Regions from separate parts of the Fictibacillus marinisediminis genome, predicted to be linked through region 1. Evidence: riboswitches for the same ligand, from Rfam matches in the RefSeq annotation. Region 1 holds a riboswitch; each other region holds the start of a gene.
The links. A riboswitch is a leader RNA that binds a small molecule or an ion and turns the genes downstream of it on or off. The one in region 1 is predicted to bind cobalamin.
Positions count from the first base shown of each region.

Region 2: another riboswitch for cobalamin. It lies ahead of metE (5-methyltetrahydropteroyltriglutamate--homocysteine S-methyltransferase); the one in region 1 lies ahead of LCY76_RS08415 (ribonucleoside-diphosphate reductase subunit alpha).
Region 3: another riboswitch for cobalamin. It lies ahead of LCY76_RS18345 (ABC transporter substrate-binding protein); the one in region 1 lies ahead of LCY76_RS08415 (ribonucleoside-diphosphate reductase subunit alpha).

Region 1 covers NZ_JAIWJX010000002.1:1,537,013-1,540,289, reverse strand. Annotated here, with positions in the region: gene LCY76_RS08415 (ribonucleoside-diphosphate reductase subunit alpha) at 1-1,561, opposite strand, end outside; cobalamin riboswitch at 1,733-1,934, opposite strand; gene LCY76_RS08410 (CBS domain-containing protein) at 1,987-2,409, opposite strand; gene LCY76_RS08405 (Fur-regulated basic protein FbpA) at 2,557-2,745, opposite strand; gene LCY76_RS08400 (MogA/MoaB family molybdenum cofactor biosynthesis protein) at 2,891-3,277, opposite strand, start outside.
Region 2 covers NZ_JAIWJX010000002.1:1,404,353-1,407,629, forward strand. Annotated here, with positions in the region: gene metE (5-methyltetrahydropteroyltriglutamate--homocysteine S-methyltransferase) at 1-1,133, opposite strand, end outside; cobalamin riboswitch at 1,290-1,482, opposite strand; gene LCY76_RS07700 (CHASE3 domain-containing protein) at 1,653-3,277, shown strand, end outside.
Region 3 covers NZ_JAIWJX010000002.1:3,436,173-3,439,449, reverse strand. Annotated here, with positions in the region: gene LCY76_RS18355 (nuclease-related domain-containing protein) at 1-879, shown strand, start outside; gene LCY76_RS18350 (GNAT family N-acetyltransferase) at 949-1,515, shown strand; cobalamin riboswitch at 1,552-1,742, shown strand; gene LCY76_RS18345 (ABC transporter substrate-binding protein) at 1,870-2,829, shown strand; gene LCY76_RS18340 (FecCD family ABC transporter permease) at 2,792-3,277, shown strand, end outside.

The DNA of each region.
Region 1 (3,277 bases):
TCTTATTGGTAAGCACCGCTTGTTTCACTTCTATTCGCTCCTGATTCATATCAATGACATTATCCAGCATACGGATTTGGATTGGGATCAATCTCTCAAGCACATCATCCTTTACTGCTTTTGCAAGCGAAATAGAGCTTAAGTTGCAAGTCACATAATCTCCAGGTATCTTTGTGATCAAGATTTTACCGTCCTGTGTTACTTCCTCTTCGACCGTAGTCGCTGATCCGTTCTGGGCAATTTCCGTGCAAAGATTGCTGCAGTAAACCATTCCGGCATGCTTATTAGGATTAGCCCGATTAACCGTGTCCCGGTAAAACATATACGGCACTCCCGTTTCCAGCTGGCTTTTCATGATTCTTTTAAAAATTTCAATGGCTGGTACAACGTCATAGCCTCCTGAACCTTTTTCACCAAAAAGCCCTTGATCGGCTGCGGCCGCGCACTCATCATATTTATCGCGGAAACTCCCTTTGCCGGGTTCTTCATCAAAAAAATCATCCAATTCATAGCCCATTACTTTTTTTACCGTATAAGGATCAAACAGATACCAGTCTTCTCTCGACTCTGCCTTTTCCATAAATAAATCCGGAATGCAGAGACCCAAAAACAGGTCATGAACCCGCTGCCGTTCGTCACCATTATTCAGCTTGGCATCAAGAAAAGAAAAAAGATCCTTGCCGAACACATTGTAGTAGATGGCGATGGCTCCCTTTCTCTGTCCGAGCTGATCGACACTGACCGCTGTCTGGTTCAACAGCTTCGCCCATGGAATAATGCCCGATGAATTGCCCTTGAAGCCTCTTATCTCTGAACCAAGGCTTCTGATTTTGCCAAGGTAAACGGAGATCCCTCCTCCGCCTTTCGAAAGTGTTGCTGCATCTGTTGTAGAATCATAGATTCCTCGAAGGCTGTCATCCATCGTATCGATGAAGCAGCTTGACAGCTGGCCATAGCTTTTACCCGCATTGGCAAGTGTAGGAGTTGCCACGGTCATATACAGGTTCGACATTGCCCAGTACGCTTCTTTAATCAGATCCATGCGGCGGCCTGAAGGTTCGTCGGACATCAAGGACATCGCGATGATCATAAATCGTTCCTGAGGCAATTCAAACACTTTGCCATCATGCGATTTGGCAAGATAACGGTCAGCCAATGTACGAAGTCCTATATATGTAAAAAGCTCATCCCTTTGAGGGACAATCACCGCTTCAAGCTCATCTATTTCTTCTGGTGAATAGCTGCTTAACAAGTTATTATCATAGATTCCTTTGTCTGTCAGTGTACGAATTAATCCATAGAATTGGCCATAGCCATGAACTCCCTGGCCCCCCCTGTTTTTTACTGCATCTGAGTAGATTTTTTTAAGATGCATTCTTCCTGCGACGAAGGTCCAATCCGGCTCATGCATTGAAATTCTTTCAAGTGCATGCAAAATAGCCATATTCATCGCTTCTGTTTGAGAACTGCCATTATCAGCATAATAGCCTATCTGTTCTGTATACTCTTCCTTTTTATCAAGCTGGGGAAAGCCCAATAGAATTTCATCCAGCCAATTCATAACAAGATGATCTGTTCCGCCTGCTATAACCAAAGTCAAATCTCCTCCTCTAAAAATCTGCAAAATAAAAAGGCCCATCCAGTGGATGAGCCTAAAAAAACGACACGAGTTGTAAGAATCAAAAATAGCAGTAAAGTGTGCCGTTTTTGCTTCTCAATCCCCGAAGAATCAAAATCGTGAAACAAAAAGGCAGGTCTACTGGCTAATGCTTCCTCCTACTCTGAGCCTTCCCATGTAAAAGCCACACGATCGTGCGCGTTCCTTACACAGTGGATTCTCATTTCGTCCACATGACAGTTGCGGGGACAGCTCCGGATTGATTTACCGGATTCCCTATTAAGTCTTATAAGACACCTTTTGTTTCAAAAATACTATATTTAGTTTGATACATTTACTTTCACACTAAATATAGTATTTGTCAACACCTAGTTTTCATTTATTTTGTTATTCCATATTGTATTTGCGCAGTACTTAATGATGTCCCGGCGGCGGATAATCCCAATAAAATGCCCGTCGTCGTCAGTCACCGGAATAAAGTTCTGGTCAGTTGCCAACGTAATTAAATCTTCCATATTTGAATTGATTGATACTGAGATGTTGTTCACACGCTGTGGAACATCCTTCAGTTTTGTTTTCACTACATCATAGAAGCCAAGGTCGAACGCTTCTTTCAATTTCCAAAGCAGATCCCCTTCTGTGAGCGTACCGACATACTGCCCTTCCTCTGAAACAAGGGGAACAGATGTATATTTGTGATAAGAAAGCTTCTCCAATGCCTGCCTGATGGTCGATTCAGGATTCAAATATTTAACCTCTTCTTTAGGCAATAGATAAAAAGCTATGTTCATGCTGTGATCTCCTTTAATCATAAATTGCAGCCGTTCTTTTCTACTATAACAAAAAATAAAATAGATGAGCAGTATTAAGCCATCACACAAAAAAAGCCCTAAGAAGGACACATACGTTCTATTGTTTATTCCCTCACTGTGTTTTATTTAAACTTTTTTGCCAGGATCCATCCCATCCTTTTGCTGAAAAAGCCAGCTTTTATATTCTTCTTCCAATTCAGTCAATGGCCATGTGGAAAGCTCTGCTTCTACTTCTTTGTTTATTCCGTTTTTCTTTAGCATCTGAATAAGGAAATTCTTCCTCTCTTCAACGGCTTTCCGCAGTAATCCGCCCATCATTTCCTCCCGTTAAAGCGTTTTCATAGTATAGTATACGTTGATCCAATTAAATAGTTTCAGCAATCATGGCTCTTTACTGAAATTTATTGGATAGAGTATACATTTATGACCACTAAACGGAAGAACTGACTTTTTTTCTTCTTTATAAATCTTTATTGATTTCCCGAATGACATGAGAGAGCTCGGGGAGAATCAGCTTTTTCATGGCTAAAGCTGCCGCTCCTGTTGATCCGGGCATTGCAAAAACCGCTGTGGAGCCAACAACTCCTGCCGCTGCTCTGCTCAGAATGGCTGCAGATCCAATATCCTCGATATAACTTAACATCCTGAAAAGCTCGCCAAAACCTGTAATTTCCTTTGTAAACAATGGTTTTAGCGTTTCAATGGTAACATCCCTGACAGCAATGCCAGTTCCGCCATTAATTAAAATAGCCTGGATATCACTTGCTTCACACCCTGCCAAGACAGAAGATTCGATTTCCCTTCGCTCATCTTTTACAATTACATAGTCTCCCACTGTATGGCCGTT
Region 2 (3,277 bases), 130 kb from region 1:
GAGCTGTTCAGCAAGTAAAGAGCATCATCATACTTCTTTATTGCTTCTTGTTGCGAAGGTGAAGAAAGCAATCGCAGTTCTTCCAGTTTTTCGTCAGCAAAGGCAAGACTGTTGTATAGTTCTTGCGGAAGGGAATGCTCGTGTTTGGCTGAAACAGGAACATGAAGCAAGCTGCAGGAAGGCTGTATCCATATCCGTTCGGATGCAGCCAGTTCTTCAAGCTGGAGTATAAGCTCTTGCTTTTGGCTCAAATTGGCACGCCATATATTTCTGCCGTCAAGTATGCCTGCACCCAGCACTTTATCCTCTGGGAACCCATGCATACGCATCTCATCCAGTGTTTTTTCGCCATGGACAAAATCCAGTCCGATCCCCTGGACAGGAAACTGAATGATTTCTTTGTAATGCTCTGCGCTCTCAAAGTACGTCTGCAGCATAATATTAAGACCGGAACTGGCTTTATGAAACTGTTCATAGATTTTCTTGGATGCTGTTAGTTCTTCTTCGGATAGGGAAGTAACGAAAATGGGCTCGTCGATTTGAATCCATTGGGCGCCCGCCTGTTCCAGTTCCTGAAGAATTCGGCAGTATAACGGGACAAGCTGAGAAAGCAGTGTGTCTTCCTGTTCGGGAAGGTATCCTTTTGCGCATTTAATAAAAGTAACAGGCCCGACAATGACCGGTTTTCCTTCAATCCCAAGCTTCTCCTTTGCTTCCTTGTAAGCGGTAAGGGGCTTGTTTTCCACTAACCTCGGCGTACGGTCTTCCCATTCCGGCACGATGTAATGGTAGTTTGTGTTAAACCATTTGGTCATTTCACATGCGACCGCTTCTTGTTTCCCTCTCGCCATGCCAAAGTAAAGGGAGATGGGATTTTTCGCTGCTTCAAATCTTTTTGGCACTAGCCCGAACATCACTGCCATATCGAGCATGTGATCATAAAGTGTAAAATCATTGACTGGAATAATATCTATGCCCATGTCTTTTTGTTTTTGCAGATTTGCAAGCCTGATCTGTTCCATCTGCTGCAGAAAACTGGCTTCCGTCAGTTCTCTTTTCCAAAATGCTTCCAGTGCTCTTTTCCACTCCCGATTGCTGCCGATACGGGGGTATCCCAAGTTGCTCGTTTTCATGTGTCATCTCTCCATTCTTTTAGATACTAAATATGCTAATGACAAAAAAAGCATTCCCAACGCCAGTGACAGAACGTTAGAAATGCCTAAAAAAGGGTAGAGAAAACCCCATTGTATGCAAGAATCTAACACCTCCCTATCTCCCGTAGGTTAAAACAGTGTTGTTGAAACAAGGCAGGTCTCCTGACTCAAGGGTTCTATACCGAGCTGCATTCCTTCCCAGCCTGCCGGCCAGTGGTCATTATGAGCTCGTTTCCTTTTACAGTGGCGGGACCGTGCCGGATTTTCACCGGGCTTCCCTTTTCATCCTTTGCGTTTGGGCAATGGAACCTTGTCTCCACTATTATGTAATTTGATTTTGAAAATTTAGACAAGCCTATCATATCTAAAATAGGAAGTCAACGCATCAAAAGCAGAGAGAAGACGTGGAAATACTTTACTTCCAGCTATCTATATCGGTAATTGTTGTTTATAATAAAAGGTGGATAACTATGAAAATAACAAAGGCAGGATGATAAAATGATAGGGAGAAACAGATTTGGAATCCGCGCTAAAATTTTTGCCGGATATCTAGTGATTATTCTTTGTCTGATCGTTTCAATATTAGCAGTAAATAATCAGATTGCCTCTATGCAAAAAGAGCGGAATTTTATTATTAACCATGACATAGAAGTTCATTCGCTGACCAACGAGATTGAAAAGCAGGTTCTCGATATGGAAAACGGGCAGCGCGGCTTTATTATTACCGGGGATGAGAGCCATCTTAAATCCTTTAATCTGGCAGTGACCAGTTGGGAAAACGATTATAAAAAGCTCTATGGGCTGATTGCCGATAATCCAACACAGCAAAATAGGCTCGAGGAAATTAATAAATCCATTCACAATTGGCTTCAGACAACAGGAAATCCGTCCATTCAGCTGAAGAAGGAAAACAAGGAGGGAGAAGTTCTCTCTCTTATTAAAAAAGATGTAGGCAGTCAAAGTGTGGAACAGATCCGCAGCCAGTTTGACACGTTCAGAACCACTGAAAAAGGCTTGACGAAAGAACGGGCGGACAGGCTTGACGAGCAGAACAAATTCCTGAAAACAGGGCTCTTTTCTTTATTGGTTATTGTTGTGGCTGTTTCATCACTTATTGCGTCTTTTGTTTCAGGCTCGATCATTAATACCATTAAGGCTGTTGTAAGTTCCATTACGGCTATGTCATCTAACGGTGACGTTACCCAGCGCATACATGTAAAAACGAAAGATGAAATCAAAGACCTGGCTGAAGCGACCAATGAACTGCTTGATAAAGTCGAGCAGAGGGAATGGCTGCAGTCCAGCACGAATCAGGTAGTCGAAAGATATCAGGGAACATCTACGATTAAAGTGCTGGGAGAGAAATTTGTTACAGGTGTTGCCCACTTAACGCAGGCTTCCATGGGTGCTCTCTATATCCGGGAAGGAAGCGGAGAACAATCCCGATACGTAAAAAAAGGTTCGTTTTCAGAGCCGATCGGAGAAGCAGGGCGAGAGGCGTTTAAACAGGGGGAAGGCCTTATCGGGCAATGTGTGTCTGAGAAACGCATCCTTGTGGTGGACAGGCTGCCGGCAGATTATCAAGTCATTGGCACAGGGCTTGGAGAAGTTCGTCCTAAGAGCTTGCTGATCGCCCCTGTTCTGAATGAGCAGGAAGTGATCGCAGTTTTGGAACTTGCTTCACTTGACACATTTACAGAACAGCACATTGAGCTGATCGAAAACGCAACAAAAACTTTTGGCCTGACCATCGACAGTGTGATTGGCAGAATGGAAATTGTCCGCCTGCTGAAAGAATCTCAGGCGATGACAGAAGAACTTCAAGCACAATCCGAAGAGCTTCAGACACAATCCGAAGAACTGCAGATGCAATCTGAAGAACTGCGCATGATTAATGAGCAGCTTGAACAGCGTTCCATTGAAGCAGAAGGAAAATCGGCAGAACTTCAGAACGCAAAAGTACAGCTTGAAGAAAAAGCCAAGGAGCTGACATTAAGCTCCAGGTACAAGTCTGAATTTCTTGCCAATATGTCACATGAGCTGAGAACACCGCTTAACAGTATCCTGATCCTTTCTGAGATGCTTGCTGAGAATTCTTCGAATAGCCTTTCTTCTGAAGATGA
Region 3 (3,277 bases), 1.9 Mb from region 1:
CACCAAAAACGCACAAAAATTGAACAGAGTTATGCCAGACAAATGGCAGGATACAAGGGTGAAAAGGCAATCGCATATTACCTTGAACGACTTCCCAAAAAGGAGTATACAATTTTTCATGGGCTGCGGCTTCTAGAGGGATCCTATTACTTTCAAATGGATTACCTCATCCTATCTTCGTTCTTCTTTTTAATCTTAGAAGTGAAAAACTTATCCGGCATTCTTACCTTTGATACAAACTACCGACAATTAATCCGTGTAAATAATGAAAAAGAAGAAGCTTTTCCTGATCCGCTTTTGCAGGTAGAGCGTCAGCAGAACCAGCTAACATCTTGGTTAGCTGTAAGAAAACTACCTCGCATTCCCATCGAGTCCCTTATAGTCGTAAGCAGTCCTTATACCCTCATTAAAAATCCTCTTACCCCTGATTTATCCCGCAATATCATCCATGGCGCCAACCTTCCATCGGTAATCAGCAGCTTACAAACCCGTTACACAACTCAAATTATGACAAATAAAGAGGTCAATAGAGCCGCAAAGCAATTCAACAAAAACCATATTCCCTTCAATCCTGACATACTATCAAAGTTTCAAATACAGCCCAATGAGCTCTTAACGGGCGTTTATTGTTCAGTTTGTTCTTCTATAGGTATGAAAAAGCTGTATACGAACTGGATTTGCTCTTCGTGTGATCATTCCTCCAAGATCGCTCATCTCCATTCATTAGATGACTATAAGCTTCTAGTTAGCTCTACAATTACAAATCGAGACCTCAGGGGATTTTTAGGATTGACTTCTCCCTCTATTTCAGCGAAAATCCTCAAATCTCTAAACCTCCCTCACACGGGAACCTATAAAGACAGGAGATATCATCTTTAAATTTCAGGAGCTGCATATTATGATAAAATAAATCATTTCATACTCGGTACAAACGGGGAGGTTTGGAGCATGCCGAAAATGGAGCTTGAATTTGAAAGACTGAAGATCAGGGAAATTACGGTGAATGATGCCTCTGTTATCGCACAATGGAAAAGCGGTCCTCTCTTTCGGAAAATGTCTACAGGTTCTATGACCATCATTAATGAAGGCAATCAAAGGCAGGATATTGAGAAAAGCTTAAGCCAGATGAACGAATCTTACTTGATGATTATCGAAAAGAGGAGCTCGCAGCCTGTTGGATACGTCCGTTTCAACTGGATGGGAAGCTCGCAGCGTTATGGCTGGCTTCGGTTCGGACTCGGTGCCGAACAAGGAAAAGGATACATGGGGGAAGCACTGGCAGGCATCTTTCAGCACCTGTTTCAGCATGAGACCTACAGGATTGATGCTGAGGTCTACGAATATAACACAAGAAGCCTGAAGCTCCTGAAGTCCCTGGGGTTTCAAAAGGAAGGCGTCAGAAGGCAAGCCTACTTTGACGAAGATCAGTATTTTGATATACATGTTATGGGCCTGCTCAAGAGCGACTGGCTGGAAGTCAGCCCGCAGTCCCGGGCGTCATTGAACATAAATTAAACTTTTCATTTTGCCGGTAAGAGGTATAATGGATATAGCTGAATATGCGGTTAAGGTCCGTTTTGTGTCAAATAAAACGTTAAAAGGGAAGCTGGTTCAAGTCCAGCACGGTCCCGCCACTGTAATCGGGAAATCTTCTTATGTTTCCACTGTTCTGTCAAAGAATGGGAAGGAAAAGAAGATTGTTGATCGAGAGTCAGGAGACCTGCCTTAATTGCCTGTGCGAACCTTCGAGGAAAAGGTGAAGCAATTGTAATCATTTATTGATTAACTGTTGATTCGCTCTCCGAAGGGAGGGCTTTTTTTTGTTTTGCACAATCCCAGCTAAATGATACATACAGGAGCGTGAAGGAATTGAAGAAGTTTACACAAATTGCGATGATGCTGATGCTCGTGATCGCCATCATTGCCGGTTGTTCGGCTGGAAATCAGTCAACTGACAAAAAGGAAACCGGTGCCAATCAGGCAAAGAGTGAATTCCCCGTAACGATTAAAGATGCGGCGGGTGAGAACGTAAAAATTGATAAGAAACCAAAAAAGGTCGTCTCGCTCATACCGAGTAATACAGAGGTCGCATTTGCACTTGGCTTGGATAAGGAAATTGTCGGCGTTTCTGACTTTGACAACTATCCAGAAGCAGCTGTGAAAAAGACTAAAATCGGCGGATTGGATTTTAACGTGGAAAAGATTGTTGGCTTGAAGCCTGATCTCGTTCTTGCTCATGCCTCCAGTGCGCATACTTCCAAGCAGGGAATTGATCAGCTTAAGAATGCCGGGATCAAAGTAATTGTGATCAATGATGCGCAGAACTTTACGGATACATACAAGTCCATCGACATGATCGCTAAAGCGACGGGCACTCAAAAACAAGGTGACAAGATTGTAAAATCCATGAAGGATGATCTGTCAGCGATCAAGGAAAAAGCAAAACACGTAAAGAAAGAAAAAAAAGTTTGGGTTGAGGTTGCTCCAGCTCCGGAGATTTTTACTGCCGGCAAGGGTACATTCATTGATGAGATGCTGAACGCCATTCATGCCAAAAATGCCGCTGGGGAATTGAAGGGATGGGCAAAGGTATCTGAAGAGCAGCCTGTCAAATACAAACCGGACGCGATCGTCACAACGTACGGCTATTACTCCAAAAAGCCGGTGGAACAGATTATGGCCCGTAAAGCCTGGAAGGACGTTCCTGCGGTAAAAAACAAAGAAATTTATGATGTGCACTCTGATAAGGTGACACGTCCGGGACCGCGATTGATTGAAGGAGTGGAGGAGCTTGCAAAAGCCATCTATCCGGAAGTATACAAAAAGTAAAATTATCATTTCATATACAGCAGTGCTTCTGCTGTTGGGCTTAGCTGTTGCCTTGGGGATATCGGTAGGTTCTATACCTATCCCCCTTTTTCATGTAGTGCAGATTTTAGGAGCGAAGCTTTTCCACTATCCCGTACCAGCATCCATTGATTCTTCGATCGTTAATATCGTCATGGAAATCCGCTTTCCACGAGTCGTGCTCGCTATGCTTGTCGGCTGCTCTTTGGCGCTGGCGGGAACGGCATTTCAGGGGCTGCTGAAAAATCCTCTGGCCGATCCTTATACGCTGGGTGTTTCATCCGGTTCTGCTTTGGGCGCTGTGGCTGTGCTGTTCTTTGGCATTCAGCTGCCTATACTGGGGAGTTTTACACTTCCGGTGGTTAGCATCATTACCGGCTTTCTTACCCTTGTTGGGGTTATCTATTTTGCTCGCCTTGTGCAGCGCAGC